DNA from 4 places in the Streptomyces sp. NPDC017943 genome. Region 2 is predicted to be linked to each of the others. Evidence: riboswitches for the same ligand, from Rfam matches in the RefSeq annotation. Region 2 holds a riboswitch; each other region holds the start of a gene.
The links. Region 2 has a riboswitch for cobalamin ahead of ACH4C6_RS19435 (ABC transporter substrate-binding protein). Riboswitches for the same ligand answer to the same signal wherever they lie in the genome.

Region 1 (7,292 bases), on a different contig from region 2:
TGGCGTGGTTCGACCCGGACGACGGACCCGCAGGTCACTTGGTGTTGATGACCTTGTCGATCGCGGCGTCCGCCTCCTTGGCGGCGGCCTCGACGGACTTCTTGCCGGTGCCGATGCTCTGCAGCATCGTCTGCAGGACCTGCGCCTTCTCGACCTGGCCCCAGCCGGGGGCCATGGGGACGAACCAGCTGGACTCGGCCGCGGTGGCGGGCACGGCGGTCTTCGGGTCGTTCTTCAGCGTCGCGAGGTCGGTCTTGTTGTTGGGCAGGTTGCCCTTGGCCATCAGGCCCTTCTGGCCGGAGGAGCCGGTGAAGGCGTTGATCCACTCGGCGGCCAGGGCCTGGGCGTCGGACTTCACCGGGACGGCGAGGTCGGAGCCGCCCAGGAAGACGGGCATGTTCTTGCCGGAGGGGCCGGGCATCACGAAGTTCTCGAGGTTGCCCTTGAGCTTGCCGGTCTTGTCGTTCTTCGGGTCCTCGGCGGTCGCGCCCTCCCAGGCCGCCGCGAAGATCATGGCGGACTTGCCCTGGCCGTAGACGATGTAGCGGTCGGACTCGTCCTTGGTCTTGTCGCCGTGCATGTACGTGTCGACGACGTTCTTGAACTCCTTGAGGCCCTTGATCGACTCGGGCGAGGAGAGGGAGGCCTTCCACTTGCCGCCCGACTCGGTGGCGATGGCGCCGCCGGCGTCGTAGACGAAGGACATGGCCGCGTACCAGTCGCGGGTGGGCTGGTACCAGGCGTTGAACTTGTCGCCCTGCTTCTTCTGGATCTTGTCCAGGGCGTCGGTCAGTTCCCCGTAGGTCTTGGGGGGCGTCTTCAGGCCGGCCGAGGCGGCCACGTCCTTGCGCCAGTTGGCGACACGGCCACCGGCGTAGTAGGGGACGCCGTAGGTCTCGCCCTCGTAGGTCACCGAGGCCTTCAGACCGTCCAGCCAGGCGTCCGAGTGGTCGAACTTGCTCGCGTCCAGGGGGGCGAAGGCGCCCTTGACCATGTAACTGAGCATCTCGGTGTTGCCCATCTCGACCACGTCGGGGGCCTTGTCCGTGGCGAGGACGGCGTCGAGCTTGGCGTTCTTGTCGGGCCAGCCGTAGTACTCGTGGTTGATCTTGACGCCGGGGTGCTTCTTCTTCACCGCGGCGTCGGCGGCCTTCACCAGTTCCGGCCAGTTGTTCTGGGCGTCGACGGTGAGCCACACCGTCAGCTCCTTGGCGTCCGCGCCCTTGTCGGAGCCCCCGTCACCCTCGCCCCCGCACGCCGCGATGGAGACCATCATGCCCGCGATACCGATCGCGGATATCAGCTTGCGCTTCACGCCACCCTCCTCAGGGATGCCACAAACCCCCCTGCTCCCCGCGGTGAGACGTGGGGCGCCAGGACCTGGACCAATGGTGTAGACCAGTACGGGGAGCTTGGACCAGACCAGCAGGCCTGTCAAGGGTCGCGAGATGGCCCTGACCAGCCGTTATGCGACCTACATATGCAGGAACCTTTAAGTAAGAAGCCAGCGAAAACCCTGATGGACACGGCATACTGCGGGTAGACCACAGCGATGGCTGGACTAGACCAAAAGAGGCGCCGACGGTATACAAGTGGGATCGTGTCGGCGGACCGAGCCGGGAAGGCGGAGCATGAGCACCGACGTCAGCAGTGCGGAGAACGAGACGGGGGCACCCGTCCGTACCGCGCGCGTGCCCAAGTACTACCGCCTGAAGAAGCACCTGCTCGACATGACCGAGACCCAGGCGCCCGGTACCCCGGTGCCGCCCGAGCGCACCCTGGCGGCGGAGTTCGACACCTCGCGCACCACCGTGCGCCAAGCGCTGCAGGAACTCGTGGTCGAGGGCCGGCTGGAACGCATCCAGGGCAAGGGCACCTTCGTCGCCAAGCCGAAGGTCTCGCAGGCGCTGCAGCTCACCTCGTACACCGAGGACATGCGCGCACAGGGCCTGGAGCCCACCTCGCAGCTGCTGGACATCGGCTACATCACCGCCGACGACCGGCTGGCCGGTCTGCTCGACATCACCCCGGGCGGGCGGGTGCTGCGCATCGAGCGGCTGCGCATGGCCAACGGTGAGCCGATGGCCATCGAGACCACCCACCTGAGCGCCAAGCGCTTCCCCGCGCTGCGCCGGTCGCTGGCCAAGTACACCTCCCTCTACACCGCGCTCGCCGAGGTCTACGACGTCCACCTCGCGGAGGCCGAGGAGACCATCGAGACGTCGCTGGCGACCCCGCGCGAGGCCGGACTGCTCGGCACGGACGTGGGCCTGCCGATGCTGATGCTGTCCCGGCACTCGCTGGACCGGGACGGCCAGCCGGTGGAGTGGGTGCGCTCGGTGTACCGGGGTGACCGGTACAAGTTCGTGGCCCGTCTCAAGCGGCCCCAGGACTGACGCGACGGCCGCCGAACCCCCGATTGCTTTTGGGTACCGCATTGCGGACGAGGGGTTCCGCTTGCGCCGCACCCTGACCTAGATTGCCTGCGCATTGCACAGGTGATCACTGAGGGGACGGAGCCGCCTGATGTCGCAAGCCCCAGAATCCAGCAGAGGTCCGGTGGTGACGCCCGTGCGCGTCGTCATCGGCCTCTGTCTTGTCGCGCCCTTCGTGGCCATGCTCTGGGTCGGCTCGTACGCGAAGACCGACCCGGCTCTCATCGGGATCCCGTTCTTCTACTGGTACCAGATGGCGTGGGTGCTGATCTCCACCGCACTGACGATGATCGCCTACAAGCTGTGGCAGCGTGACCAGCGCTCCCGCTCGGCCGCGAAGGGCGGTGCGTCGCGGTGAAGGACGGCGTGAACGGCGTCGCACTCGCCGTCTTCATCTTCTTCTTCCTGCTCGTCACGGTCATGGGCTTCCTGGCCGCGCGCTGGCGCAAGGCCGAGAACGAGCACAGCCTGGACGAATGGGGCCTGGGCGGCCGCTCGTTCGGCACCTGGATCACCTGGTTCCTGCTCGGCGGCGACCTGTACACGGCCTACACGTTCGTCGCGGTACCCGCGGCGATCTACGCGGCCGGCGCGGCCGGCTTCTTCGCCGTGCCGTACACGATCCTGGTGTACCCGCTGATCTTCACCTTCCTGCCCCGCCTGTGGTCGGTCTCCCACAAGCACGGCTACGTCACGACCTCCGACTTCGTGCGCGGCCGGTTCGGCTCCAAGGGGCTGTCGCTCGCGGTGGCCGTGACCGGCATCCTGGCGACCATGCCGTACATCGCCCTCCAACTGGTCGGCATCCAGGCCGTACTGGACGTGATGGGCGTCGGCGGCGGCGAGAACACCAACTGGTTCATCAAGGACCTGCCGCTGCTGATCGCGTTCGGCGTGCTGGCGGCGTACACGTACTCCTCGGGCCTGCGGGCGCCGGCGCTGATCGCGTTCGTGAAGGACACCCTGATCTACCTCGTCATCGCGGTGGCGATCATCTACATCCCGATCAAGCTGGGCGGCTTCGACGAGATCTTCGCCAAGGCCGGTGAGGCGTACAGCCAGACCAACCCGGCCACGGGTGCGCCGCGCGGTGCGCTGACGCCGCCGGAGGCGGGCCAGTGGACGTACGCCACGCTCGCGCTGGGCTCCGCGCTGGCGCTGTTCATGTACCCGCACTCGATCACGGCGACGCTGTCCTCGAAGAGCCGTGAGGTGATCCGCCGCAACACCACGATCCTGCCGCTGTACTCGCTGATGCTGGGCCTGCTCGCGCTGCTCGGCTTCATGGCGATCGCGGCCGGCATCAAGGTGCAGAACGGGCAGCTGGCGATCCCGCAGCTGTTCGAGACGATGTTCCCGGACTGGTTCGCCGGTGTGGCCTTCGCGGCCATCGGCATCGGCGCGCTGGTGCCCGCGGCCATCATGTCCATCGCGGCCGCGAACCTGTTCACCCGCAACATCTACAAGGACTTCCTCAAGCCGGACGCCACCCCCGCGCAGGAGACCAAGGTCTCCAAGCTGGTCTCGCTGCTGGTGAAGGTGGGCGCGCTGGTCTTCGTCCTCACCATGGACAAGACGGTCGCCATCAACTTCCAGCTGCTGGGCGGCATCTGGATCCTGCAGACCTTCCCGGCCCTGGTCGGCGGCCTGTTCACCCGCTGGTTCCACCGCTGGGCGCTGCTCGCGGGCTGGGCGGTCGGCATGGTCTACGGCACCCTCGCCGCCTACGGCGTGGCCTCCCCGACGCAGAAGCACTTCGGCGGCTCGTCGAAGGAGATCCCCGGCATCGGCGAGATCGGCTACATCGGCCTCACGGCGTTCGTGCTGAACGTGGTCGTGACGGTCGTCCTGACCTTCGTCCTGAAGGCGGTGAAGGCCCCCGACGGCGTCGACGAGACCAAGCCGGAGGACTACACGGCCGACGCGGGCGACCCGGGAGTCCAGGTGGAGCTTCCGCCGGCCACCGCCGGATCGTCGCACTGACCCGAACGGCGCGGCACGCCGCGACCACCGAACGGCGGGCCGCCGTGACCGAACGTCACGGCGGCCCGCCGTCATGTGAAGCCGACACTCCGACACCCCCGCGACACTACATCTGGGGGTGCCACCCGGGCCCGGCACAAGATGTATGCTCATGCTCGCTGTCGCCGCAGGGGAATCCGGTGCGAATCCGGAACTGTCCCGCAACGGTGAACCCATGCCCCTCTGCGCGCATGACGGTCAGTCCGAGGACCTGCCGACAGTGCACCCGGCCGCCGGCCGGTGTGCCCTGACGTCCGGGCCTCGTGGAATGGGCCGGTGGACGCGTGACGCCGTGTGCGTCCGTGTGCTGCCCCCTGCCCTCGGCGAGGCCCCGTGCCGAGCGAGGGAGAGCCCCCGTGACCATCGCGCCAGCGGATCCGGCCGCAGCCGCCGAACCGGAGCAGGACGCTCCCGGTGCCGCGCTGCTGCGGACCCTGACCGAACTGACCGCCGACCTCCCCGACGCCGACCCCGGCCGGGTCGCCGCCGCCGCGCTGCGCGGCCGGTCCGCGCAGGCGGACGAGCGGGAGCTGCGGGACCTGGCGACGGAGGCGGCGGCGGGCCTCATCTCGGAGGACCCGGCCTACTCCCGGCTGGCCGCACGCCTGCTGACCATCGGCATCCGCGAGGAGGCCGCCTCGCAGGGGGTCACGTCCTTCACCGGGTCCGTCGCGGTCGGCCACCGCGAGGGGCTCATCGCCGACCGCACCGCGGAGTTCGTACGCGTCCACGCCCCCCGCCTCGACGCGCTGGTCGACGGCGCCGCCGACGACCGCTTCGGCTACTTCGGCCTGCGCACGCTGTACAGCCGCTACCTGCTGCGGCACCCGATCACCCGCAAGGTGGTCGAGACACCCCAGTACTTCCTGCTGCGGGTGGCGAGCGGCCTCGCCGAGGACGACACCGCCCGCGCGGTGGACGAGGTCGCGGCGCTCTACGGGCTCATGAGCCGCCTCGACTACCTGCCCTCCTCCCCCACCCTCTTCAACTCCGGCACCCGGCATCCCCAGATGTCGTCCTGCTACCTGCTCGACTCCCCCCAGGACGAGCTGGACTCGATCTACGACCGCTACCACCAGGTCGCGCGCCTGTCGAAGCACGCGGGCGGCATCGGCCTGGCCTACTCCCGCATCCGTGCCCGGGGTTCGCTGATCCGCGGCACCAACGGCCACTCCAACGGCATCGTCCCGTTCCTGAAGACCCTCGACGCCTCGGTCGCCGCGGTGAACCAGGGCGGCCGCCGCAAGGGAGCCGCCGCGGTCTACCTGGAGACCTGGCACGCGGACATCGAGGAGTTCCTGGAGCTGCGGGACAACACCGGCGAGGACGCCCGGCGCACGCACAACCTCAACCTGGCGCACTGGGTGCCGGACGAGTTCATGCGGCGCGTGAACGCGGACGCGCAGTGGTCGCTGTTCTCCCCCTCGGACGTGCCCGAACTGGTCGACCTGTGGGGCGAGGAGTTCGACGCCGCGTACCGTGCGGCCGAGGCGAAGGGCCTGGCGCGGAAGACCCTGCCCGCCCGTGAGCTGTACGGCCGCATGATGCGCACCCTCGCGCAGACCGGCAACGGCTGGATGACCTTCAAGGACGCCGCCAACCGCACCGCCAACCAGACGGCCGAGCCCGGCCACGTGGTGCACTCCTCCAACCTCTGCACGGAGATCCTCGAGGTCACCGACGACGGGGAGACGGCGGTCTGCAACCTCGGCTCGGTCAACCTCGGCGCCTTCGTGACCGGCGGGGACATCGACTGGGAGCGGCTGGACGAGACCGTCCGCACGGCGGTGACGTTCCTCGACCGGGTCGTGGACATCAACTTCTACCCGACCGAGCAGGCGGGCCGCTCCAACGCCCGCTGGCGCCCGGTCGGCCTCGGCGCGATGGGCCTGCAGGACGTCTTCTTCCAGCTGCGCCTGCCCTTCGACTCGCCCGAGGCCAAGGCCCTGTCGACCCGGATCGCCGAGCGCATCATGCTCGCCGCGTACGAGGCGTCCGCCGATCTCGCCGAGCGCAGCGGCCCGCTGCCCGCCTGGGAGAAGACCCGCACCGCCCGGGGCGTCCTGCACCCCGACCACTACGACGTGGAACGGACGTGGCCCGAGCGCTGGGCCGCCCTGCGCGAGCGGATCGCCGCGACCGGCCTGCGCAACTCCCTGCTCCTGGCCATCGCGCCCACGGCCACCATCGCCTCGATCGCGGGCGTGTACGAGTGCATCGAGCCGCAGGTGTCCAACCTGTTCAAGCGCGAGACGCTGTCGGGCGAGTTCCTCCAGGTGAACTCCTACCTGGTGGACGAGCTGAAGCGGCTCGGCGTGTGGGACGCCCGCACCCGGGAGGCCCTGCGCGAGGCGAACGGCTCGGTGCAGGACTTCGCCTGGATCCCCGAGGACGTGCGCGCCCTCTACCGCACGGCGTGGGAGATCCCGCAGCGCGGCCTGATCGACATGGCGGCGGCCAGGACCCCGTTCCTGGACCAGTCCCAGTCCCTGAACCTGTTCCTGGAGACGCCGACCATCGGCAAGCTCTCCTCGATGTACGCCTACGCCTGGAAGTCCGGGCTGAAGACCACGTACTACCTGCGTTCGCGCCCGGCGACCCGCATCGCCCGCGCCGCCCGGGCCACCGTGCCCGTGCAGGCCACCCCCGACCCCGAGGCGGTCGCCTGCTCCCTGGAAAACCCCGAGTCCTGCGAGGCCTGTCAGTGATGAGCACCCAGAACCTTCTCGACCCCGGCTTCGAGCTGACCCTGCGCCCCATGCGCTACCCGGACTTCTACGAGCGCTACCGGGACGCCATCAAGAACACCTGGACCGTGGAGGAGGTCGACCTCCA
Region 2 (7,292 bases):
TGGGGTTCTCGAAGGGGTGGGCGGAGTTGGCGTTGAAGTAGCCGCCACCGTTGGTGCCCAGCTCCTTGATGACCTCCTGCGAGGCGACCGCACCGCCGTTCCACTGCTGCGTGCCGCCCATGAACTGGCCGACCTCGTGGATGCCGGAGAAGTTCTGGATCACACCGCACGCGACGAGCACGAGCGCGCCGACCACGGCGATCGGGACCAGGACACGGACGACACCGCGCACCAGGTCGGCCCAGAAGTTGCCGAGTTCACCGGTGCGCGAGCGCGCGAACCCGCGCACCAGTGCCACCGCGACGGCCATGCCGACGGCGGCCGAGACGAAGTTCTGCACGGCCAGACCGGCGGTCTGCACGACGTGGCCCATGGCCTGCTCGCCGTAGTACGACTGCCAGTTCGTGTTGCTCACGAACGACGCGGCGGTGTTGAACGCCTGGTCCGGGTCGATGGCGGCGAAGCCCAGCGAGCCCGGCAGATGGCCCTGCAGACGCTGGAGCAGGTAGAGGAACAGGACGCCGACGGCCGAGAAGGCGAGCACGCCGCGCAGGTACGCGGGCCAGCGCATCTGCGTGTCGGGGTCGGCACCGATGCCCTTGTAGATCCACTTCTCGACGCGCCGGTGCTTGTCGGAGGTGTAGACCTTGGCCATATAGGCGCCGAGGGGCTTGTGGACGAGCGCGAGCGCCGCTATGAGAGCCAGCAGCTGGAGCACGCCCGCGAGTACGGGACCCATCGCTTGTCTCAGAACCTCTCCGGGAAGATCAGGGCGAGGACGAGATAGCCCAGCAGGGAGACGGCCACGACGAGGCCGACGATGTTCTCGGCGGTCACAGCTTCGTCACCCCCTTGGCGACAAGAGCCACCAGCGCGAACACCGCGATCGTGGTGACGACGAAGGCCAGATCGGCCATCGCGAACTCCTGAGGTGAGGTTCGGTTGAACGGACAGCACGAGAAAAGCGCATCCGTGGCCGGATCAGACCGGTCGTTGACGGCTCCCTGACGGCGAGACCTCCGGCTTTGACGGAACCCTGACGGCGCACAGTCCGAGGGGTGAGCGGGCTCACGGTGGAACGGACAGCGTGCTGGACGGCTGGGCACGGCTGCGCAGCGACTGGGCTCTCCTCCGGGGTGAGCGGGTGACGCGGACGACCCTGGTGTGGTTCGTGTACAGCGCGGTCGAGCTACGGCGCATGGCCGAGGAGGCGGGGTTCGGCCAGGTGGAGATCTTCGGTGGTTTCGACGGCCGCCCCTACGACGAGAACGCCGAGCGGCTGGTGCTGCGAGCGGTCCGCGAGGCATGACGGAGGGCGTGGGGGCGTACGCGCCGATATACGCGCCCTTTTGACGCGAGCTGGGCGGATCGTAGGATCAGCGGGTCATCGCCGCGACGGGAGACAGGAAGCCGGTGCGAATCCGGCACGGTCCCGCCACTGTGACCGGGGAGTGCACCCCTGAAGACGCCACTGCGCACCGCGCGGGAAGGCAAGGGGGAGCGTCGATCCGGGAGTCAGGAGACTGCCCTGTCGCGGGCCCGATCCGAGGAGCGCGGACTCCGCAGGAGGCTTCACGTGCACGACCGTCCCCCGCTGTTCCCGCCTGCCCGAAGGCACTACGCCCGGCGTGCCACGGCCGCGGCCGCCGCCCTGTGCGCGGCCCTGCTGACCGCCGGCTGCGGCTCGTCGCAGGACACCACCGAGGACGCGAAAGCCACGGCCGCGTCGTCCACGGGCTTCCCCGTCACCGTCGACAACTGCGGCGTGAAGACGACGTACGACAAACCGCCCTCCCGCGTCGTCACCATCCACCAGCACCCGGCGGAACTCATGCTCGCCCTCGGCCTCGGGGACCACATGGTCGGCACCGCCTTTCCCGACTCGGCCGTGCTGCCAGAGCTGAAGAAGGACTACGAGGAGATCCCGGAACTGGCTGAGAAGGAACCGTCGTTCGAGACGGTCCTGGACGCCGAGCCCGACCTGGTCTACGGCGGCTACGGCAGCGCCTTCGCCGAGAACGAGGGCCGTTCCCGCAAGGCGTTCGCCGACGCCGGCATCGACACCCACCTCAACCGCGAGTACTGCGGCAAGAAGCGGGTGACGATGAAGGACACCTACGACGAGATCCGCACGATCGGCAGGATCTTCGGCGTCCCGGACCGGGCCGACAAGCTGGTCGCCGACCTCACGGGCCGCGTCGGCAAAGCCGCCGCCAAGGTCGAGGGCGAGCCCGCTGTCCCCGTCTTCGTGTACGACAGCGGCGACAAGTCCGCCTTCACCGCGGGCGGCAAGAGCCTGGGCACCGAACTGATCCGGCTGGCCGGCGGCAAGAACGTCTTCGCCGACCTCGACGACGTCTTCGGCGACGTCTCCTGGGAGCAGGTCGTCGAGCGCAAACCGGAGGTCATCGCGATCTACGACTACGCCGGCGCAGGGAGCGTCGCGCAGAAGAAGAAGTTCCTGCTCTCCCAACCCGCCCTCGAGGACGTGCCCGCGATCAGGAACAAGCGGTTCGTCGTCCTGCCACTGACCGCGACGCTGGTCGGCATCCGCTCGGCGTACGCGGTCGAGGACCTGGCCCGCGGCATCCACCCCGAGAGCTTCGCGTGACGGCCCCGGTCGTCGAGACCGGTACCGAGCGCGCCGTGCGAAAACGGCGCCAGGGCGACGGGCGGGACGGCCGGGCCGGTCTCCCCGTCACCCTCCTCGTCCTGGCCGTCCTCCTGGCGATCTCCGCCACCGCCGGTCTGGCCATCGGGTCGGTCCAGGTACCGCCCGGCCAGGTGTGGGGCATCGTGACGCACGCCCTGGGCGCCGACTGGGGGGAACCGGACTGGTCGCGGGCGCGGGAGACCATCGTGCTGGACGTCCGCGCGCCCCGCGTCCTCCTCGGCGCCGTGGCCGGTGCCGGGCTGGCGGTCGTGGGAACCGCCCTGCAGGCCCTGATCCGCAACCCGCTCGCCGAGCCCTACCTGCTCGGCGTCTCCTCCGGGGCGTCCCTTGGCGCCGTCGTGGTGATCGTGTTCGGTGTGGCCCTGTTCGGGGCGGCGTCGCTGTCGGCCGCCGCGTTCGCGGGCGCCCTCGGCGCACTGCTGCTCGTCTACGCCAGCGCCCGCACCGGCGGCCGGATCACCTCGACCCGGCTGGTGCTGTCCGGTGTGGCCGTCGCCGCCGTCCTCACCGCCGTACTGAACCTGCTGCTGCTCACCACCGACCGGGGCAACGAGGCCCGAGCGGTCCTCGCCTGGACCCTCGGCGGCCTGGGCGGCGTCGACTGGGACGCACTCTGGCTTCCCAGCACCGCCCTACTGCTGGGCGTCGGCGTGCTCATGGTGCAGGCCCGCAACCTGAACCTGCTGCTCGCCGGTGAGGAGGCGGCGACCACGATGGGGCTGGACGTGGCACGCTTCCGCGCCCGTATGTTCGTCCTGCTCTCCCTCGTCACCGGCGTCCTGGTCGCGGCCTGCGGACCGATCGGCTTCGTCGGCCTGATGCTGCCCCACATCGTCCGTCTCGTCGTCGGCGGCGACCACCGCCGCGTTCTGCCGACGGCCGCACTCGGCGGTGCGGTCTTCCTCATCTGGGCCGACATCGCCGCCCGCGTGGTCGCCGCGCCCATGGAGATCCCCGTCGGAGTGCTCACCGCCCTGTGCGGCGGGCCCTTCTTCCTGTGGCTGATGCGCCGCGACGCCCGTCGGAGCACCGACCGAGGAGCACCATGACCGGCACCGAGCTCGTCATCGACACGGTCACCCTCACCGCCGGCGCGCACCGCCTGGTCGAGGAAGCCTCCCTGACCGCACGCCCCGGCAAGGTCATCGGCCTGGTCGGACCGAACGGCAGCGGCAAGTCCAGCCTGCTGCGCACCGTCTACCGCGTCCTGCGCCCCGCCACCGGCCGCGTCGCCGTCGACGGCACGGACGCCTGGTCCCTGCCCGTGCGCCGGCTGGCCCGGACGGTGGCCGCGGTGGTCCAGGACTCGGCCGCCGACTTCGACCTGACGGTGCGTGAGGTCGTCGCCATGGGCCGTACCCCGCACAAGCGGCTGCTGGACGGTGACACCCCTGAGGACGGCGACCTGATCGATTCGGCCCTCGCCGCGGTCGACGCCGCAACCCTGGCCGAACGCCCCTTCGACCGGCTCTCCGGCGGCGAACGCCAACGCGTCCTCATCGCCCGCGCCCTCGCCCAGCGACCGTCCCTCCTCGTCCTGGACGAACCGACCAACCACCTCGACATCCGGCATCAGTTGGACGTCCTCGGCACCCTGCGCCGGCTGCCCGCGACGGTCCTGGTCGCCCTGCACGACCTCAACCTGGCCGCGTACTACTGCGACCGCCTGTACGTGCTGTGCGGCGGCAGGGTCATCGCCTCGGGCCCACCCGCCGGCGTCCTCACATCCGAACTGCTCGCCGAGGTCTACGGCGTGACGGCCGAGGTCACCATCCACCCCCGGTCGGGCGCACCGCAGGTGACCTTCCTTCCCGGCGAACCGCACTCCGCCCCCTCACCGGCCCGCTGCGCTGGCGGTTGAGGGCATGCCGCCATGGAACCGGCCTCCCCGCCCGCCCGAGGGTGGGGAGGTCCGCCCGAAACTCGGCAACCGGAAGGCAGGTCAGCCCCTCTTGCCCGCCGGCTCCAGGATCGCCACGCACTCCACGTGATGCGTCATCGGGAACAGGTCGAACGCCCGCAGCGTGCGCACCCGGTAGCCGCCCTCGCCGAAGTACGCCAGGTCCCGCGCCAGCGCCGCCGGGTCGCACGCCACGTAGGCGATCCTGCGGGCGCCCAGCGCCGACAGGTGCTGGACCGTCTTGCGGCCCGCGCCGGCCCGCGGCGGGTCGAGGACGATCAGGTCGACCTCCGAGATCCCCGTGCGCGGCAGGACCGACTCGACCTTGCCCTGCTCGATGCGCACCCGCTCGAAGTCGGCCAGGTTGTGCCGCGCGTCCTCCACCGCGCGCTTGCCGGACTCGATGCCCAGCACCGCGCCCTGGTCGCCGACCCGGTCGGCGAGCGCGCCGGCGAAGAGGCCGACGCCGCAGTAGAGGTCGAGGGCCATGTCGCCCTTGCGCGGCAGCAGGCCCTGCATGACCGCCGTCACGAGGGTGTCGGCCGCCTTCGGGTGGACCTGCCAGAATCCGCCGTTGCCCACGCGGTGCGTCCGGCCGTCCGCACGCTCGCGGACGAAGGGACGGCCGTGCACCCGGTGGACGCCGCCCGAGCGCTCGTCGACGCGCAGGACGGAGACCGGGCGGTCGAGCTCGACCAGCGGCAGCCGCGCGCCCGGCTTCGGCGTGAGGATCACCTGGCGGTCCTGGGAGCCCGTCGCGGCGATCGCCTCGACGGAGTCCATGCCCGTCCAGACCCGCTTCTCGATGCCCAGCTCGCTGACACCCTCCGCGGCGATCATGCAGTGGTCGATCGGCTCCACCTCGTGGGAGCGGTGCCGGCGCAGGCCCGCCCGGCCGTCGGCGGTGACGGCGTACTGGACGCGGGTGCGCCACGCCGGGACCTGGCCGGCCGGCACCTTGTCGCCCTCGGCGGGCAGCACCGTGCCGTCCCAGCCGGCCTCCTCGGGGGTGAGCCCGGCCAGGTGCTTCAGCTGCTCGGCGACGACGTCGGCCTTCAGGCGGCGCTGCGCGCCGGGCTTGGCGTGCTGCCAGTCGCAGCCGCCGCAGCGGCCGGGCCCGGCGAAGGGGCAGGGCTCGTCGATGCGGTCCTTGGAGGCGTCCAGCACCCGCACGGCGTCGGCGCGCAGGAAGCGCGCGCCCTGCTCGCCCTCCGTCACCCGGGCCACGACCCGCTCGCCGGGCAGCGCGTGCCGGACGAACAGCACCTGCCCCTCGGAGGTGCGGGCGATGCAGTGACCGCCGTGGGCGACGGGGCCGACCTCGACCTCGTACTCCTCCCCCACCAGCGACTTCCTCGGTTCTGCCTGCATGGCGGGGTGACTCCATAACGCGTGAGGGGGACGGGCCGCACGGAAGCGGCCGGACGACAGCCCACCAGTCTACGTGGCTGCCGCCCGCCGCTTCACACGAGCCGTCGGCTCACGGCTTGTGCTCGGTGGTCTCCTTCGACCGCACCTGGGCGGGGCCCCGGCGCACCGAGCCGGGCGCGTTCCAGTTCTGCTGCCTGCGGGCGCGCCGCTTGGCCGCCTCGGAGGACTGCAGCTGGTAGGGCACCGAGGTGACCATGATCCCCGGCGTGAACAGCAGCCGGCCCTTCAGCCGCAGGGCGCTCTGGTTGTGCAGCAGGTGCTCGTACCAGTGGCCCACGACGTACTCGGGGATGATCACGGACACCGCGTCGCGCGGGGACTCCTTGCGCAGGCTCTTGACGTACTCGATGACCGGCCGTGTGATCTCGCGGTAGGGCGAGTCCAGGACCTTCAGGGGCACGTCGATGCCGCGCCGGTTCCACTCCTCCTGGAGGGCCTTGGTCTCGGCCGGGTCGACGTTGACGCTCAGGGCCTCCAGGCTGTCCGAGCGCATCAGCTTGGCGTAGGCCAGGGCGCGCAACGTCGGGCGGTGGATCTTGGAGATCAGTACGACCGAGTGGACGCGGGAGGGCCGGACGCTGTCGTCGCTCGGGCCCTCGGGGGCCGCGATCTCGGCGGCGACCCGGTCGTAGTGCTTGCGGATGGCCGTCATCGTCGCGTAGAAGATCACCATGCCGAGCAGGGCGACCCAGGCGCCGTGGGTGAACTTGGTGAGCAGGACGACGACGAGCACGAGGCCGGTGAAGAAGGCGCCGAAGGTGTTGATCGCGCGCGAGCGGATCATGTGGCGGCGCTTGGCCTGGTCCTTCTCGGTGGCCAGGTGCCGGTTCCAGTGCCGGACCATGCCGATCTGGCTGAGCGTGAAGGACACGAACACGCCGACGATGTACAGCTGGATCAGGCGCGTGGAGTCCGCCCCGTAGATGCCCACCAGGAGTCCGGCGGCACCGGCGAGGAGCACGATGCCGTTGGAGAAGGCCAGGCGGTCGCCGCGGGTGTGCAGCTGGCGCGGCAGGTAACGGTCCTGGGCGAGGATCGAGCCGAGCAGCGGGAAGCCGTTGTAGGCGGTGTTGGCCGCGAGGAACAGCACCAGCGCGGTGGCGGCGGCCAGGACGACGAACAGGAAGCTGCCCTTGCCGAAGACGGCCTCGGCGACCTGGGAGATCACCGGGTTCTGCACGTAGTCGGGGCCGAGCGGGACACCGTTGTGGACGAGGTCCTTGGCCGGGTTCTCGGCCATGCGCACGTCGGTCGCCGCGGCCAGCGCGATGATGCCGCAGAACATGG
Region 3 (7,292 bases), on a different contig from region 2:
GTGAGACGGGCCGGAGCGCACGAAGTACGGGCACGGGACGCGGACCGGAGCGGCGCGAAGGCCGCCCCGGGACCGGCACCGGCTGCCGTCAGGCGGCAGCGGCCCCCACGGGCGGCCCTCGGGAGGTGATCGCGTGGACGAGGAGCAGCAGCCGCGGCCTGCGGTCGCCGGGCCGGCGGCGCACAGGCGCCGGCGGGGGCGGCGGCGCGGGCCGGGCGAACAGGAGCCGCAGCGGAGCGGCGAGCCGGGCGCCGAGGGCGCGCAGCAGACGGAAGACGGCCCGCTCCCCGTGGGCCAGCCACAGGCCGCAGAGCAGGGCGGCGAGCAGGTGCGCGGCGAGCATCCCCAGGGACGAGTCGTCACCGGGGCCGTGCGCGGCGTGCCCCGCGGCTCCCGCGCCGTGGCGCATCCCGCTCGCGCCCGCACCCGCGTCCGGCCCGGCACCCATGTTCATGTGCATGCCCATGGGCATGGGGTGGGCGCCCGCGGGGTGCGCTCCCCCGGCCGTCTCCCGGGCCCCCTGCGGGGCGAGGGAGAACGCCGAGTGCAGGGCGGTCTGCACGGCGACCGCGACGGCGACGACCACCCCGGGTCCGCGTTCACGGCCCGCCAGGCTCCAGCCGGCCGCGCCGGTGGCGGCCCAGCCGGCCGCCATCACCCACGGCGGCACATGGTCGCCGGACATCATGACGTGGCCCAGGGCGGCGAGCACGACACAGACGGCCGCGAACACCGCGGCCCGTACCGTGCGGACGCACCACCCAGCTGTCATGGCGCCTCATCCTCGCATCCGGCCCCCGTTCTGCACCCATGCGTACGCGCGGCACCCGGTCCGGGCACTCAATCCCCGCCATGTGATCCAGGCCACTACGAGGGACGGGCACCCCTCGGGTTCGGCCGCCCGTCCGGCCGCCCGCCCGCATGGTGGGCACATTGCCCCACCCCAGCGCCGTGCCGATCATGCAGTGCCGCGTCGTCGCCTTCCCCGCCGTACCCCAAGAGGCGGCCCTGCCCCCACCTAGAGTGGGGCGGCATGACGAACCAGCCGACGCACAGCACCCCGACGCCGCCCGCCTACCTCGCCGAACTGTTCTCCCTGGAGGGCCGCGTCGCGCTGGTCACCGGCGGCAGTTCCGGCATCGGGCGCGCCATCGCCGTGGCGCTGGCCCGCGCCGGGGCGAGCGTCGTGATCGTGGCCCGGAAGGAGGGCGAACTCGCGGCAACAGTGGCCGAGTTGACGAACCTGGGCTGCCGGGCCGCCTGGGTCGCGGCGGATCTGAGCACCCGGGAGGGCGTGCGGGCCGCCGCCGACGGCGCGGTGGGGGTGTTCGGCGAACCCGACATCCTCGTCAACAGCGCGGGGATCAACCTGCGTCCGCCCATGGACGAGCTCACCGAGGACGTCTGGGACGCCACGATGGCCGTCAACCTCGAGGCCCCTTTCCGGCTGGGTCAGCGTTTCGGCCCCGGCATGGCGGAGCGCGGCTACGGGCGGATCATCCACATCAGCTCCCAGCAGGCGCATCGCGCGTTCATCCAGAGCGGGGCCTACGGCGCCTCCAAGGGCGGACTGGAGGCGCTGGCCCGCTCCCAGGCCGAGGCGTGGTCGCCGCGCGGCGTGACCTGCAACCTGCTCGTGCCGGGCTTCGTCATGACGCCGCTCAACGCCCGCCTGCAGTCCGACACCCAGGCGGTGGCGGCCCTGGCCGCCCGGACCATGATCGGGCGCAACGGCCTGCCCGGGGACTTCGCGGGCGCGGCCGTGTTCCTGGCGAGCCCGGCCTCCGCGTACGTCACCGGCCAGTCGGTGTTCGTGGACGGCGGCCTGTCCGTCCACTGACCCACCCCGAGATCCTGCGCAGTGCTCGCGGCGGCACCCCGCCCGGCCCCCGGCGTCCCCCGAGTGGAGAGCGGCGGCGCGCGCCGCCGGGTGCCCGGTGTCACGCTGGGCCCAGGACTCGCTGAAGGGAAGCACCGCCATGATCACCACGGAGTACGCCCCCGGCTCACCCTGCTGGCTCGACCTCGGAGCTCCGGACGTCCGGGCCGCCGCGTCGTTCTACAGCGCCGTGCTCGGGTGGGAGTACGAGTCCATGGGCGAGAGCGAGGACTTCGAGGGCGGGATGTTCAAGAAGGACGGCAAGGTCGTCGGCGGCCTCGGCAAGCTGACCGAGGAGGGCGCGCGCCCGGCGTGGATGCTGTACTACAGCGTCCCCGACGCGGACGCCACGACCGAGGCCGTGCGGCAGGCGGGCGGCACCGTCCGGGTCGAGCCGATGGACCTCGACGAGTGGGGCCGGATGGCCCAGTACAGCGACCCCCTGGGCGGCCAGTTCGCCGTCTGGCAGCCGGGGACGAACGCCGGCCTGGACCTGGTGGACGAGCCGGGCTCGCTGTCCTGGGTCGAACTGTTCACGACCGACGCGGCGGCGGCCAGGGAGTTCTACGGCGGCCTGTTCGACTGGCAGTTCAGCGACATGCCGCTGCCCGGCGGCGCGGGCACGTACACCCTCATCACGCCGGCGGGCCTGCCCGAGGACCGGATGCACGGCGGGCTGATGGAGATGGACGCGCAGGACCTGACGCTGACGGACGGACGGCCGTACTGGCACCCGGTCTTCGCGGTCGAGGACTGCGACGCCGCGGCCGCCCGCGTCACGGAGAAGGGCGGCGAGGTGCAGATGGGGCCGCAGGACATGGAGGGCGTCGGCAGGCTGGCCGTCTGCCTGGACCCGGCGGGAGCGGAGTTCGTGCTGCTCGCCCCGTCGGAGGACTGAACGCCCCACGGCGCCGGGCCTCTTGACGGGGCCCGCGGGCCGCCGCTGATCACAGGGGCTTACGCCGTGACGCCCGCGGCCCCGGTCGGGCCACGACGGGCCACCCGGCCCCCGACCGCCGGGCCGACCCGCCCCACCCCGGCCGCCGGCAGGCCCCCGCCACCACACCGCGAGAGCACGTCCTGCGGGGCCGCGGGCCGCGTCCGGCCCCTGGTGGTCAGCCCGCCCTCCCGGGCGTGGAAGGGCCGCCTCCGCCGGGGGATCGCGGGGGCGCGCGGCGCCAGTATCCTGGGGCGGCTGCGGCAGCCCTCGGCAATCTCCGTGCATGCGCGGGGAGTTCGGTCTGCGGCGGCGGACCTTCCCCTGAGCGTGAGACGAGGACGAGTGCTGCTAGCGGGCCGCTACCGGCTGGATGTGGAGATCGGGCGCGGTGGAATGGGAGAGGTCTGGCGTGCGTACGACGAGACGCTCGCCAGAGCGGTGGCCGTCAAGCTGCTGCTGCCCCAGGACACCGACGCCACCGCGACCTCGCGGTTCCGGCTGGAGGCCCAGACCGCCGGGCGCCTGAACCACCCCCACGTGGTCGGCGTGCTGGACTTCGGCGAGTTCGACAACCGGCTCTACCTGGTGATGGAGCTCGTCGACGGCGACAGTCTCTCCCAGCTGCTCGCCACGTCGGGCGCGCTGCCCGCCGAGCGCGTGGCGGTCCTGGCGGCACAGGCCTCCGCCGGCCTCGCCGCCGCGCACGCACAGGGCATCGTGCACCGGGACGTGAAACCCGCCAACCTGCTGCTCGACGCCCGCGGCACCCTGAAGATCGGCGACTTCGGCATCGCGCGCTTCATGGACGACCCCGGCGCCGCGCTCACCGCCACCGGCCAGATCGTCGGCACGGGGATGTACCTGGCCCCCGAACGCGCCCTGGGCAAACCCGCGGGCCCCGCCTCCGACATGTACTCGCTGGGCTGCGTGCTCTACCAGCTCCTCAGCGGCCGCCCCCCGTTCGAGGCGGACAGCGCCGTCGCCCTGCTCCACCAGCACCTCGACGCCGCTCCGGTGCCGCCCCGCGAGCTGGGCGTCTCCGGTCTGCCGCCGGCGTTCGAGAACTACCTGCTCGGCCTGCTCGCCAAGCAGCCCGAGGACCGGCCCACCGCGCAGCAGGCGGCCGAGTGGTTCGCGGGCGGCGCCTGGCGGGGGCTGCCCGAGCCGCTGCCGGAGATGTCGGCGCCCGGGCGGTCCCGGCCCCGGCCCGCACCGGCCGCTCACGGCACCCCTGCGGGCGCGGGGGCGAGCAGCCCGACCACGTACGCGCTGCCGGCGGCACCCGGGTCGCGCAGCGCGGCCCGCGCGGCGCAGGCGGCGCGTCCCGGGCGCGGTGGGCGACGCGGCGGGGGGAGCGGAAACCGTTCGAAGGCCGTCGCCGCGGTCGCGGCCGCGGCGCTGTTCGTCGCCGCGATGCTCATCGGCATGCAGTGGTTCTCGCCGGACGACACCGCCACGGAGGGCACCGACCCGGGCCCCTCGCCCACCGCGAGCACCCCCACCGCCGCGGCGAGTTCCGGCCCGGCGTCGGGATCGCGGCCGGACTCCGGCCCGGCCGCCGCCACGCCGGCCACCGGGACGGTGGCCGATGTCACCCCGCCCGGCACGACGCCGGTCGAGCAGGCCCCGCCCTCTCCGGCCGCCGAGAGCACCGCACCCCCGCCGGACGCGGGCGCCGAGCCACCGGCGGAGGCGGAGCAGCCGGAGCAGGAGCAACCGCCCGCGCAGCAGGGGGACGGCGAGGCCGAGGACGGCGGGGACGAGGGCGACGACTGACCCACGAGGCGTTCCCCCGGCGGAGCCCCAGGTGCGCCGGTGTGCGAGGGGGCGCCCCTCGCGCGCCCCCGGGTGCGGGTTGTGCTCGTCCTGATCCGGGCCTTATTGTCACCTGGCCTTGGTGAACGGGAAATCCGGTGTGATGCCGGTGCGGCCCTCGCCACTGTGAATCGGGAAGTCCGGCTCCGGCCCTCGCGGGCAGCCACTGGGTCCTTGTGACCCGGGAAGGCGGAGTCCGGGCGGTGGTACCCGTCAGCCAGGAGACCGGCCAAGGCGCGTCAACCATCCACGAGGTGCTGGAGAGGGTCTGCTGAGCCATGCACATAGCCGAGGGTTTCCTTCCTCCGGCGCACGCGGTCGCCTGGGGCGTCGCGTCGGCGCCGTTCGTCGTCCACGGGGTCCGGTCACTCACCCGTGAGGTGCGCGAGCACCCCGAGAGCACCCTGCTCCTCGGCGCCTCCGGCGCCTTCACGTTCGTCCTGTCCGCGCTGAAACTGCCCTCCGTCACGGGCAGTTGCTCCCACCCGACGGGCACGGGCCTGGGGGCCATCCTGTTCCGGCCGCCCGTCATGACCGTGCTCGGCACCATCACCCTGCTCTTCCAGGCGCTGCTGCTCGCCCACGGCGGGCTGACCACGCTCGGCGCCAACGTCTTCTCCATGGCGATCGTCGGGCCCTGGGCCGGGTACGCCGTGTACAAGCTGCTGCGGCGGTTCGACGTGCCGCTGATGGTGACGGTGTTCTGCGGCGCGTTCGTCGCCGACCTGTCCACATACTGCGTCACCAGCGTGCAGCTGGCGCTCGCCTTCCCCGACCCGGGCAGCGGTTTCCTGGGCGCGCTCGGCAAGTTCGGCTCCATCTTCGCCCTCACGCAGATCCCGCTCGCGGTGAGCGAGGGACTGCTGACGGTCCTCGTGATGCGGCTGCTGGTGCAGTCCAGCAAGGGCGAGCTGACGCGGCTCGGCGTGCTGCTCACCGCCAAGGAGACGCGCGACGAGACCGAGGCGGTGGCCCGATGAGCCGGAACACGAAGATCAACCTGCTGCTGCTGTTCGTCGTGGCCGCGCTCGCCGTGCTGCCGCTCGTGCTCGGCCTCGGCGACCACAAGGAGGAGCCCTTCACCGGCGCCGACGCCGAGGCCGAGACGGCGATCACCGAGATCGAGCCCGACTACGAGCCGTGGTTCTCCCCCCTGTACGAACCGCCGTCCGGGGAGATCGAGTCGGTCCTGTTCTCCCTCCAGGCCGCGCTCGGCGCCGGTGTCCTCGCCTACTACTTCGGGCTGCGCCGGGGACGACGGCAGGGCGAACAGCGGGCGCTGGAGCGGGAGGCGGCGGCCGCTCCCCCGGCCGCCGGGGAGTCCGTCTCCGCGAAGGACTGAGCCCGGGTGCTGCCGATCGACGCGGCGGCGCACAGCAGCCGCTGGCGCCGCCGTCATCCCGTGGACAAGGCCGTGCTCGGACTGGGCCTGACCGTGCTGGCCGTCTGTCTGCCGCCCTGGCCGGGCGCGGCCCTGGTGCTCGCCACCGCGGTCGTGCTCCTGCTCGGTCCGGCCGGTGTGCCCGGGCGGCGCCTGTGGCGGGCCTACCGGGTGCCGCTGGGCTTCTGCGCGACCGGCGCGCTGACCCTGCTGGTGCAGGTCGGCGGGCCGGGCGGGTTCGTCTCCCTCGCCGCCGACGGTCCGCTGCGGGCCGGGGAGTTGATGCTGCGCACCTCCGCGGCCTCGCTGGGCGTGCTGCTGTTCGCCTTCACCACGCCCATGTCCGACCTGCTGCCGCGCCTGGTGCGCGCGGGGGTCCCGGCGCCCGTGGTGGACGTGGCGCTGGTGACGTACCGGATGAGCTTTCTGCTGCTGGACTCCGTGCGCCGCATCCGGCAGGCCCAGGCGGCCCGGCTCGGTCACACCGGCCGCCGCGCCGAGTGGCGCTCCCTGGCCGGTCTCGGTGCCACGGCGTTCGTGCGGGCCTTCGACCGGGCCTCCCGCCTCCAGGCCGGTCTGGCCGGGCGCGGCTACGACGGCACGCTGCGCGTCCTGGTCCCCGAGGCGCGTGTCTCCGTCCGTTTCACGGCCGTCAGTTGCCTGCTGCTCGCGGTGCTGGCCGCCCTCACCTTCCTCCTGGAAAGGCCGCCGCTGTGAGCGAGCCAGCCCTCGTCGCCCTGCGGGGCGCCTCCTTCGCCTACGAGGACGGCCCGGCCGTGCTCAGCGGTCTGGACTTCACCGTCACCGAGGGCCGCGCACTCGCGCTGCTCGGCCGCAACGGCAGCGGCAAGACGACCCTGATGCGGCTGCTGAGCGGCGGACTGCGCCCGACCCGGGGCGAGTTGAGCCTCGAAGGGCGGGCGGTGACGTACGACCGCAAGGGGCTGACCCGGCTGCGGACGACGGTGCAGCTCGTGGTGCAGGACCCGGACGACCAGCTGTTCGCGGCCTCCGTGGAGCAGGACGTGTCGTTCGGGCCGCTGAACCTCGGTCTGCCGGACGGGCAGGTGCGCGAGCGGGTGGCGGAGGCGCTGGCGGCCCTGGACATCACCGCGCTGGCCGACCGGCCCACGCACCTGCTGTCCTACGGCCAGCGCAAGCGGACCGCCATCGCGGGCGCCGTCGCGATGCGTCCGCGGGTGCTGATCCTGGACGAGCCGACGGCCGGGCTCGACCCGGAGGGCCAGGAACGGCTGCTCGCCACCCTGGACGGACTG
Region 4 (7,292 bases), on a different contig from region 2:
GCACCGGCCACCGGAACCTGCACGTGCGCGGCTACAAGGAGGCCGGCACCACCACGACGCCCTTCGACATGGTGGTGCGCAACGACCTCGACCGCTACCGCCTGGTCATGGACGTCATCGACCGGGTCCCCGGCCTCGCCGTGCGCGCCACGGCCGTACGCCAGCGGATGGCCGACGCCCGCACCCGCCACCACGCCTGGATCCGCGAGCACGGGACGGACCTGCCCGAGGTCGCCGAGTGGAGCTGGAACGCCTGAGCCGTCGGCGGCGTCCTCCAAGCCGGTAGGCTTCCCGGGGCACGCAGGGAGGCTCGGCGAAAGGAACCGGCGTTGCACGTCCAGGAATGGCTCGAAACCGTACCGGCGGTCGCCGTCTACGCGCTCGTGGGAGTGGTCATCGGCCTGGAGAGCCTGGGCATCCCGCTGCCCGGGGAGATCATTTTGGTCTCCTCCGCGCTGCTCGCCTCCCAGCACGGCGACATCGACCCCGTCGTCCTCGGCGCCTGCGCCACGGCCGGCGCGATCATCGGCGACTCGATCGGCTACGCCATCGGCCGCAAGGGCGGGCGGCCCCTGCTGGCCTGGCTGGGCAGGAAGTTCCCCCGGCACTTCAGCGAGGGCCACATCGCCACCGCCGAGCGGTCCTTCGAGAAGTGGGGCATGTGGGCCGTCTTCTTCGGCCGCTTCGTCGCCCTCCTGCGCATCTTCGCCGGCCCCCTCGCGGGCGTGCTGCGCATGCCGTACTGGAAGTTCCTGATCGCCAACGTCCTGGGCGGCATCGTCTGGGCCGGTGGCACGACCGCCGTCATCTACTACGTCGGCATCGTCGCGGAGTCGTGGCTGAAGCGCTTCTCGTGGCTGGGGCTGGTGGCGGCGGTCCTGGTGGGCCTGACCTCCATGCTGGTCCTCAAGCGCAAGGCGAAGAAGGCCGGCCAGAACCTGGAGGCGACCGGGGCGCCGACCTCCTAGGGACGCCGCGCCCCCCGTCCCGTCTACGCGTGCGCGTCCCGGTGGGCTTTCGCCAGCTCGGCGTACATCGTGCCGTTCAGGGTGACACCCTGCCGCTCCTCCTCGGACAGCTCCCGCCGGACCTTCGCGGGCACCCCGGCCACGAGCGAACCGGGCGGCACGACCATCCCCTGCGGCACCAGCGCCTGCGCGGCGACCAGGGAGCCCGCACCGATCACCGCCCCGTTCAGCACCGTCGCCCCCATGCCGACCAGGCAGTCGTCCTCGACGGTCGCGCCGTGCACCACCGCGTTGTGCCCGATGCTGACCCGCTCACCGATCCGCACGGGGAAACCGGGGTCGGCGTGCAGGGTGCAGTTGTCCTGGACGTTGCTGCTCGCGCCGACGGAGATCTCCTCCACGTCGCCGCGCACCACGGCCCCGTACCAGACGCTCGCCCCGGCGCCCAGCGTCACGCCCCCGATGACGGAGGCCGTGGGCGCCACGAACGCCGTCCCGTCGATCTCCGGTTCCCGGCCGCCGATCCCCATGACCATCGCCCGCTGTGCCATGCCCGCCTCCACTGACGTCGTTGCCGATCCGCACCGTACGCCACGCCGTGGGGCGAAGATCACAGGCCCTCTCCGTCATGGGGGCCGGCCCGGCTGAGTACGGTGACTTCCGTGCCGAAGCGCAAGAACACGTTCTCATCCTGGCGGCGGGGCCTGACGCAGCGCGCCGTCCACGCGGGCTGGGCCTGGCTCCAGCGGACGGCCTCGGTCACCGCCGAGCACCCCGGCCGGTACCGCTTCGGCGCGATGGGGACGGGCACGAGGCTCGCCTTCCCGCTCGGCACGGTCTTCGGCGAGCCGTGGATCCGCCTCGGCGCGCACTGCATCATCGGCGAGCAGGTCACCCTCACCGCGGGCCTGATGCCCGACCTCGACCTCGGTCCCGACCCGATCCTGCGGATCGGCGACGGCGTGGTCCTCGGCCGCGGCAGCCACGTCATCGCGGACACGACGGTCACCATCGGCAGTGACTGCTACTTCGGGCCCTACGTCTACGTCACGTCCACGAACCACTCCTACGACGACCCGCACCAGCCGATCGGCAGGCAGTGGCCGCGCATGGAGCCGGTGGAGATCGGGCCGGGCTGCTGGATCGGCACCGGCGCGGTGATCCTGCCCGGCGCCCGGATCGGCCGGAACGTGGTGGTGGCGGCGGGCGCGGTCGTCCGGGGCGCCGTGCCGGACCACTCCGTCGTGGCGGGCGCGCCGGCCCGCGTCGTACGCCGCTGGACCCCCGGCGACGGCTGGCAGCCGCCGCTGCGCACCCCGGCGCCGGTGCCCATCCCGGAGGGGGTCACGCCCGAGCAGCTGCGGGCGCTGTCGGAGCTGGCCGAGGAGGCCGCGGCCGGACTCGCGGAGCTCGAACCGGGCTCCTGAGCCGCACGGCGGGCCGGCCGCCCGCGGGCTCAGCCCGAGGCCAGCAGGACCGTACCGACCAGGGCCAGTCCGGCGCCCGCCGCCTGGACCGCCCGCAGCCGCTCACGCAGCACACCGCGCGCGGCCACCGCCGTCACCACCGGGTAGAGCGAGGCGAGCACGGCCGCCACCGTGACCGGCCCCTGCTGGGCGGCGATCGAGTAGGTGCCGTTCGCGGCGACGTCCGCCAGGCCCACGAAGGCGAGAGCGGGTAGGGCGTGCCAGGGGAAGCCGTCCGCCGGGAGCGCGGGGGCGCCGCGCCGCACCGAGACGTACAGGGCCGCCCCGCCCGCGGCCACGTTGGTCACCCGCTGCACGAACAGGGCCAGGAACAGACCGGTCAGGGTGTGCGACGCCTCGGCGATCAGGGCCATCACCGCGCCGAACCCGAAGGCCGCGAGCAGGGTCAGGGCGATGGCCTGGCGCTGCACGGGCGCGCCGCGCAACTGCGGCCCGCCGGCGAGGCAGATGCCGGCGACCGCGACGAGGATCCCGACGAACTGCAGCAGGCCGGGGCGCTCGCCCAGCACCAGTCCCACCCCCACGGGCACGGCCACGCCGATCGACCCCAGCGGCGAGACCACGCCCATCGGCCCGAGGGCCAGGGCCTTGTAGAAGGCCAGCATCGCCACCGGCCCGACCAGCCCGGCGGCGACGGCGAACCACAGCTGCGGCCCGGCCTCGCTCCAGCCGCCCGTGGCGACGACGACCGCACCCAGGACGACGACCGCGATCGACTGCGAGACCACGACCACGGTGAGCGCGGGCGTGCGGCGGGTCAGCAGTCCGCCGCCGAAGTCGGCCAGGCCCCAGAGCAGGCTGGTGGCCAGGGCGAAGAGCGCTGTCATGGAACGGATGCCTCGCAGTACAGTTCAGTGGACGATCAGGTCAACCACACCATAGTGCAGCTCGCTGAACTATGTCATACAGAATATTGGACGGAACGTGTCGGACCTCGACCTGCTGACCCAGTCCCTGGCGCGCAGCGTCAAGCACTGGCGCGCGGTGCGCGGCTTCACGCTGGACGTGCTCGCCGCCCGCGCCGGAGTCAGCCGCGGCATGCTCATCCAGATCGAGCAGGCCCGCACCAACCCCAGCCTGGGCACCGTCGTGAAGATCGGTGACGCGCTCGGCGTCAGCATCACCACCCTCCTCGACCACGAGCAGGGCCCGAACGTCCGCGTCGTCCCCGCCGAGCAGGCCGTCCGGCTGTGGCACACCGACGCCGGCAGCTACAACCGGCTGCTCGCCGGCACCGAGGCCCCCGGGCCGCTGGAGATGTGGGACTGGAGGCTGATGCCCGGCGAGAGCAGCCCCTCCGACCCGCATCCGGCCGGCACGACCGAACTGCTGCACGTCACGGCCGGGGAGCTGACGCTCACCGTCGACGGGGCCGAGCACCGGGTGCCCGCCGGCGCCAGCGTCCACTTCGAGGCCGGCGTGCCCCACACGTACGGCAACACCGGGGACGTGCCGATGGAGATGGTCATGGCCGTCTCGGTGCCGCCCGTCTCCTGAGACGCCCGGGCGGCGGGCCCCGCGGTGTTGTTAGCGTGCGGCCATGCGCGCACCCCTCGGACACTTCGACGACGCCCGGCCCGCCCCCGCCTGCCTCGACGAGCTGACCGCCCCCGTAGCCGACGCCGTACGCCACTGGCGGGGCAGCGTCCCCGCCGACCGGATCGTCTACGTCGAGACCGACCCCGCCTGGGCCGACACCGCGACCTTCGTGGAGCACTACGGGCAGGACCTGCTGGAGCGCTCCGCCAACTGCGTGGTCGTCGCGGGCAAGCGCGGCGGCGGGACCACGCTCGCCGCGTGCGTCGTGCTGTCCACCACCCGGGTCGACGTCAACGGCGTGGTCCGCCGCCGACTGGGCGCCCGCAAGGCCTCGTTCGCCGCGATGGACACCGCGACCGGTGAGACCGGCATGGAGTACGGCGGCATCACCCCGATCGGGCTGCCCGCCGACTGGCCCGTCCTCGTGGACGCGGCCGTGGTCGACCTGCCCTACGTCCTCGTCGGCAGCGGCCGGCGCCGCGGCAAGCTGCTGGTCCCGGGCAAGGCCCTCGCCGAACTGCCGGGCGCCGAGGTCGTGGAGGGCCTCGGAGCTCCCGTTCCGTAGCGCGCCGCCGCGCCCGGGCGCTGCTCGGCGAAACGCCCGCGTCTCCGTCTCCGGCACCAAGCGGTCCACCGAGGCCGCCTACAGCGCGGCGACGGCCCTCGTCACCGCCCCAGTCGGGGGATCTCGATGGCCGGGCAGCGGTCCATCACCATCTCCAGACCCGCCGCGCGGGTCCGTTCGTACGCCGCCTCGTCGACGACGCCGAGCTGGAACCAGACACCCTTCGCGCCCTTGGCGACGGCCTCGTCCGCGACCGCGCCGGCCAGGTCGCTGTTCACGAAGACGTCCACGACGTCCACCTCGAAGGGGATGTCCGCGAGGCTCGCGTACCCCTGCTCGCCGTGCACCGTCTCCGCCTTCGGATGCACCGGCACCACGCGCTTGCCGAAGCGCTGGAGCGTCGCGGCCACGCCGTACGCGGCACGCTGCCGGTTCGACGACAGGCCCACCACGGCCCAGGTGTCGCCGAGTTCGGTGAGAATCCTGCGGACCGCTGCCTCGTCGCCGTACACCGGTGACCTCCTCGGGAGTCGCAAAGGAACTGTTCCCGGTCAACGGCCCGGGCAGCCCGGTGATTCCCCGGCACCCCCGTGATAGCTTGCCGAGGCCAGTCGAACCCATGTACGTGGGTCAGGGAATCCGGTGCGAATCCGGAACTGACGCGCAGCGGTGAGGGGGACGGGCGGGGCCTCGGCCACTGGACGCACCGCGTGTCCGGGAAGGCGCCCCGATCCGGACGAACCCGAGTCCGAAGACCTGCTGGCGGCCCCCGCGGCCGACGCGGCGGGGGAGCACTGTACGACCGGGCTCCGCGACCGAGCCCTCGACGACCGAGGACTGGTTCCCCGTGCCCCTCGCCCGACCCGCCCGCGCGGCCGCCCTGCTCGCCGTCTGCTCCCTGCTCCTCGCCGGTTGCGGCGGCACGGAACCCTCCGGCCGCCATGACGGGAAGACAGCCGTCACCCTCCGCAACTGCGGGCACGAGGTCCGCGTGGAGTCCCCGCCGCGGCACGCCGTCTCCCTCGACCAGGGCACCACCGAGATCCTGCTCTCCCTCGGTCTCGCCGACCGCCTCGCCGGCACGGCCACCTGGACCGACCCCGTGATGAAAGGGCTCGAGAAGGAGAACGCCGAGGTGCCGCGGCTCGCCGACAACAACCCCTCCTTCGAGCGGGTCCTGGACGCCGACCCCGACTTCGTGACCGCCTCGTTCGTCTCCACCCTCGGCAAGGGCGGCGTCGCCACCCGGGAACAGTTCGAGAAGCTCGGCGTCCCCACCTACGTCTCCCCGTCCGACTGCGCCGGCAAGGACAACAGCTCCGGCGGCGACGGCTCCCGCGGCAAGCCCCTCGGCATCGGCACCGTCTACCGGGAAGTGCGCGACCTGGCCGCGATGTTCGGCGAGCGGGAACGCGGCGACCGGCTCGTGGCCTCCCTGCAACGGCGGATGGACCAGGCCACCGCGGGCCTCGACGCCTCCCGGGTCACCCTCCTGTACTGGTTCGCCAACTCCGACTCGCCCTACATGGCGGGCTGCTGCGGCGCGCCCGGCATCATCACCCGGGCCCTCGGCGCGCAGAACGTCTTCGACGACACCCACGACGAGTGGCCGCAGATCAACTGGGAGACGGTCGCCGACCGCGACCCGGACGTCCTCGTCATCGGCGACCTGACCCGCACGTCGCAGACCGCCGAATCGGCCGCGAAGAAGATCGCCTTCCTGGAGTCCAACCCGGTCACCCGGACCATGGACGCCGTCCGCCACCGGCGGTACGTGCTGCTCAGCGGGCAGGCCATGAACCCGACCATCCGCACGGTCGAGGGAGTGGAGCAGGTGGCCGCGGGGCTGCGCCGGTTCGGGCTGGCCGGGTGACCGCCCCGGATCCGGCCGGCCCCCGCGTCCGCCCTCGCCGCGCCGCCGGGCTCGCGCTGGGCGCGGCCGGAGCCGTGACCCTCGTGGTCTCGGTCGCCGCGGCCATCACGATCGGCCCCGCCGACATCGGCGTCGGGGACGTGTGGTCGGTCGTGGCCGCCCATCTCGGCCTCGGGGAGTCCGGGCTGACGCCCGTGCGGGACGGCATCGTCTGGCAGCTGCGGCTGCCGCGCACCCTCCTCGCCGCCGTGTGCGGGGCCGGACTCGCCGTGTGCGGGGCGGTGATGCAGTCGCTGCTGCGCAACCCGCTGGCCGACCCGTTCGTGCTCGGGGTGTCCTCCGGCGCCTCGACGGGAGCGGTCGCCGTCGTCGTGCTGGGCGTCGGCGGGGGTGCCGTGTCGGTGTCCGCGGGCGCGTTCTTCGGCGCCCTCGTCTCCTTCGCGCTCGTGCTGCTGCTCAGCCACACCCTCGGCGGCACCACCGACCGGGTCGTCCTCGCGGGCGTGGCCGCCATGCAGCTGTTCTCCGCGCTGACCTCGTTCGTCGTGATGACCTCGGCCGACGCCGAGACGACCCGCGGCGTGCTGTTCTGGCTGCTCGGCTCGCTCGGCGGCGCGGGCTGGACCGACGTCCGGCTGTGCCTCGCCGCACTGGCCGTCGCCCTGACGATGTGTCTGGGGTACGCCCGTACGCTCGACGTCTTCGCCCTCGGACAGGACACCGCCGCCGCTCTCGGGGTCTCCGTGGCCCGGACCCGCCTGGTACTGCTGTGCGTCACGGCCCTGCTCACGGCCGCGCTGGTCAGCTCCGCCGGGGCCATCGGCTTCGTCGGGCTGGTCCTGCCGCACGCCGCCCGGGCC

Region 1: another riboswitch for cobalamin. It lies ahead of ACH4C6_RS02220 (ribonucleoside-diphosphate reductase subunit alpha); the one in region 2 lies ahead of ACH4C6_RS19435 (ABC transporter substrate-binding protein).
Region 3: another riboswitch for cobalamin. It lies ahead of ACH4C6_RS07820 (energy-coupling factor ABC transporter permease); the one in region 2 lies ahead of ACH4C6_RS19435 (ABC transporter substrate-binding protein).
Region 4: another riboswitch for cobalamin. It lies ahead of ACH4C6_RS13045 (ABC transporter substrate-binding protein); the one in region 2 lies ahead of ACH4C6_RS19435 (ABC transporter substrate-binding protein).

Annotation. Positions count from the first base shown of each region.
Region 1 is NZ_JBIRHH010000001.1:505,857-513,148, forward strand. Features, by position in the region: gene ACH4C6_RS02200 (extracellular solute-binding protein) at 35-1,315, opposite strand; gene ACH4C6_RS02205 (GntR family transcriptional regulator) at 1,632-2,396, shown strand; gene ACH4C6_RS02210 (DUF3311 domain-containing protein) at 2,527-2,793, shown strand; gene mctP (monocarboxylate uptake permease MctP) at 2,790-4,418, shown strand; cobalamin riboswitch at 4,557-4,691, shown strand; gene ACH4C6_RS02220 (ribonucleoside-diphosphate reductase subunit alpha) at 4,814-7,165, shown strand; gene ACH4C6_RS02225 (ribonucleotide-diphosphate reductase subunit beta) at 7,165-7,292, shown strand, end outside.
Region 2 is NZ_JBIRHH010000005.1:561,690-568,981, forward strand. Features, by position in the region: gene kdpA (potassium-transporting ATPase subunit KdpA) at 1-739, opposite strand, end outside; gene kdpF (K(+)-transporting ATPase subunit F) at 748-837, opposite strand; gene ACH4C6_RS19430 (hypothetical protein) at 1,088-1,309, shown strand; cobalamin riboswitch at 1,403-1,526, shown strand; gene ACH4C6_RS19435 (ABC transporter substrate-binding protein) at 1,577-2,611, shown strand; gene ACH4C6_RS19440 (FecCD family ABC transporter permease) at 2,608-3,723, shown strand; gene ACH4C6_RS19445 (ABC transporter ATP-binding protein) at 3,720-4,535, shown strand; gene ACH4C6_RS19450 (class I SAM-dependent RNA methyltransferase) at 4,617-5,945, opposite strand; gene ACH4C6_RS19455 (APC family permease) at 6,055-7,292, opposite strand, start outside.
Region 3 is NZ_JBIRHH010000002.1:622,907-630,198, forward strand. Features, by position in the region: gene ACH4C6_RS07800 (hypothetical protein) at 89-772, opposite strand; gene ACH4C6_RS07805 (SDR family NAD(P)-dependent oxidoreductase) at 1,034-1,840, shown strand; gene ACH4C6_RS07810 (VOC family protein) at 1,980-2,777, shown strand; gene ACH4C6_RS07815 (protein kinase) at 3,162-4,595, shown strand; cobalamin riboswitch at 4,698-4,883, shown strand; gene ACH4C6_RS07820 (energy-coupling factor ABC transporter permease) at 4,913-5,614, shown strand; gene ACH4C6_RS07825 (energy-coupling factor ABC transporter substrate-binding protein) at 5,611-5,976, shown strand; gene cbiQ (cobalt ECF transporter T component CbiQ) at 5,983-6,732, shown strand; gene ACH4C6_RS07835 (energy-coupling factor ABC transporter ATP-binding protein) at 6,729-7,292, shown strand, end outside.
Region 4 is NZ_JBIRHH010000003.1:787,810-795,101, reverse strand. Features, by position in the region: gene ACH4C6_RS13085 (phosphoketolase) at 1-257, shown strand, start outside; gene ACH4C6_RS13080 (DedA family protein) at 330-968, shown strand; gene ACH4C6_RS13075 (gamma carbonic anhydrase family protein) at 992-1,519, opposite strand; gene ACH4C6_RS13070 (acyltransferase) at 1,631-2,395, shown strand; gene ACH4C6_RS13065 (EamA family transporter) at 2,425-3,282, opposite strand; gene ACH4C6_RS13060 (XRE family transcriptional regulator) at 3,380-3,952, shown strand; gene ACH4C6_RS13055 (YbaK/EbsC family protein) at 3,996-4,559, shown strand; gene ACH4C6_RS13050 (CoA-binding protein) at 4,661-5,071, opposite strand; cobalamin riboswitch at 5,151-5,338, shown strand; gene ACH4C6_RS13045 (ABC transporter substrate-binding protein) at 5,407-6,432, shown strand; gene ACH4C6_RS13040 (FecCD family ABC transporter permease) at 6,429-7,292, shown strand, end outside.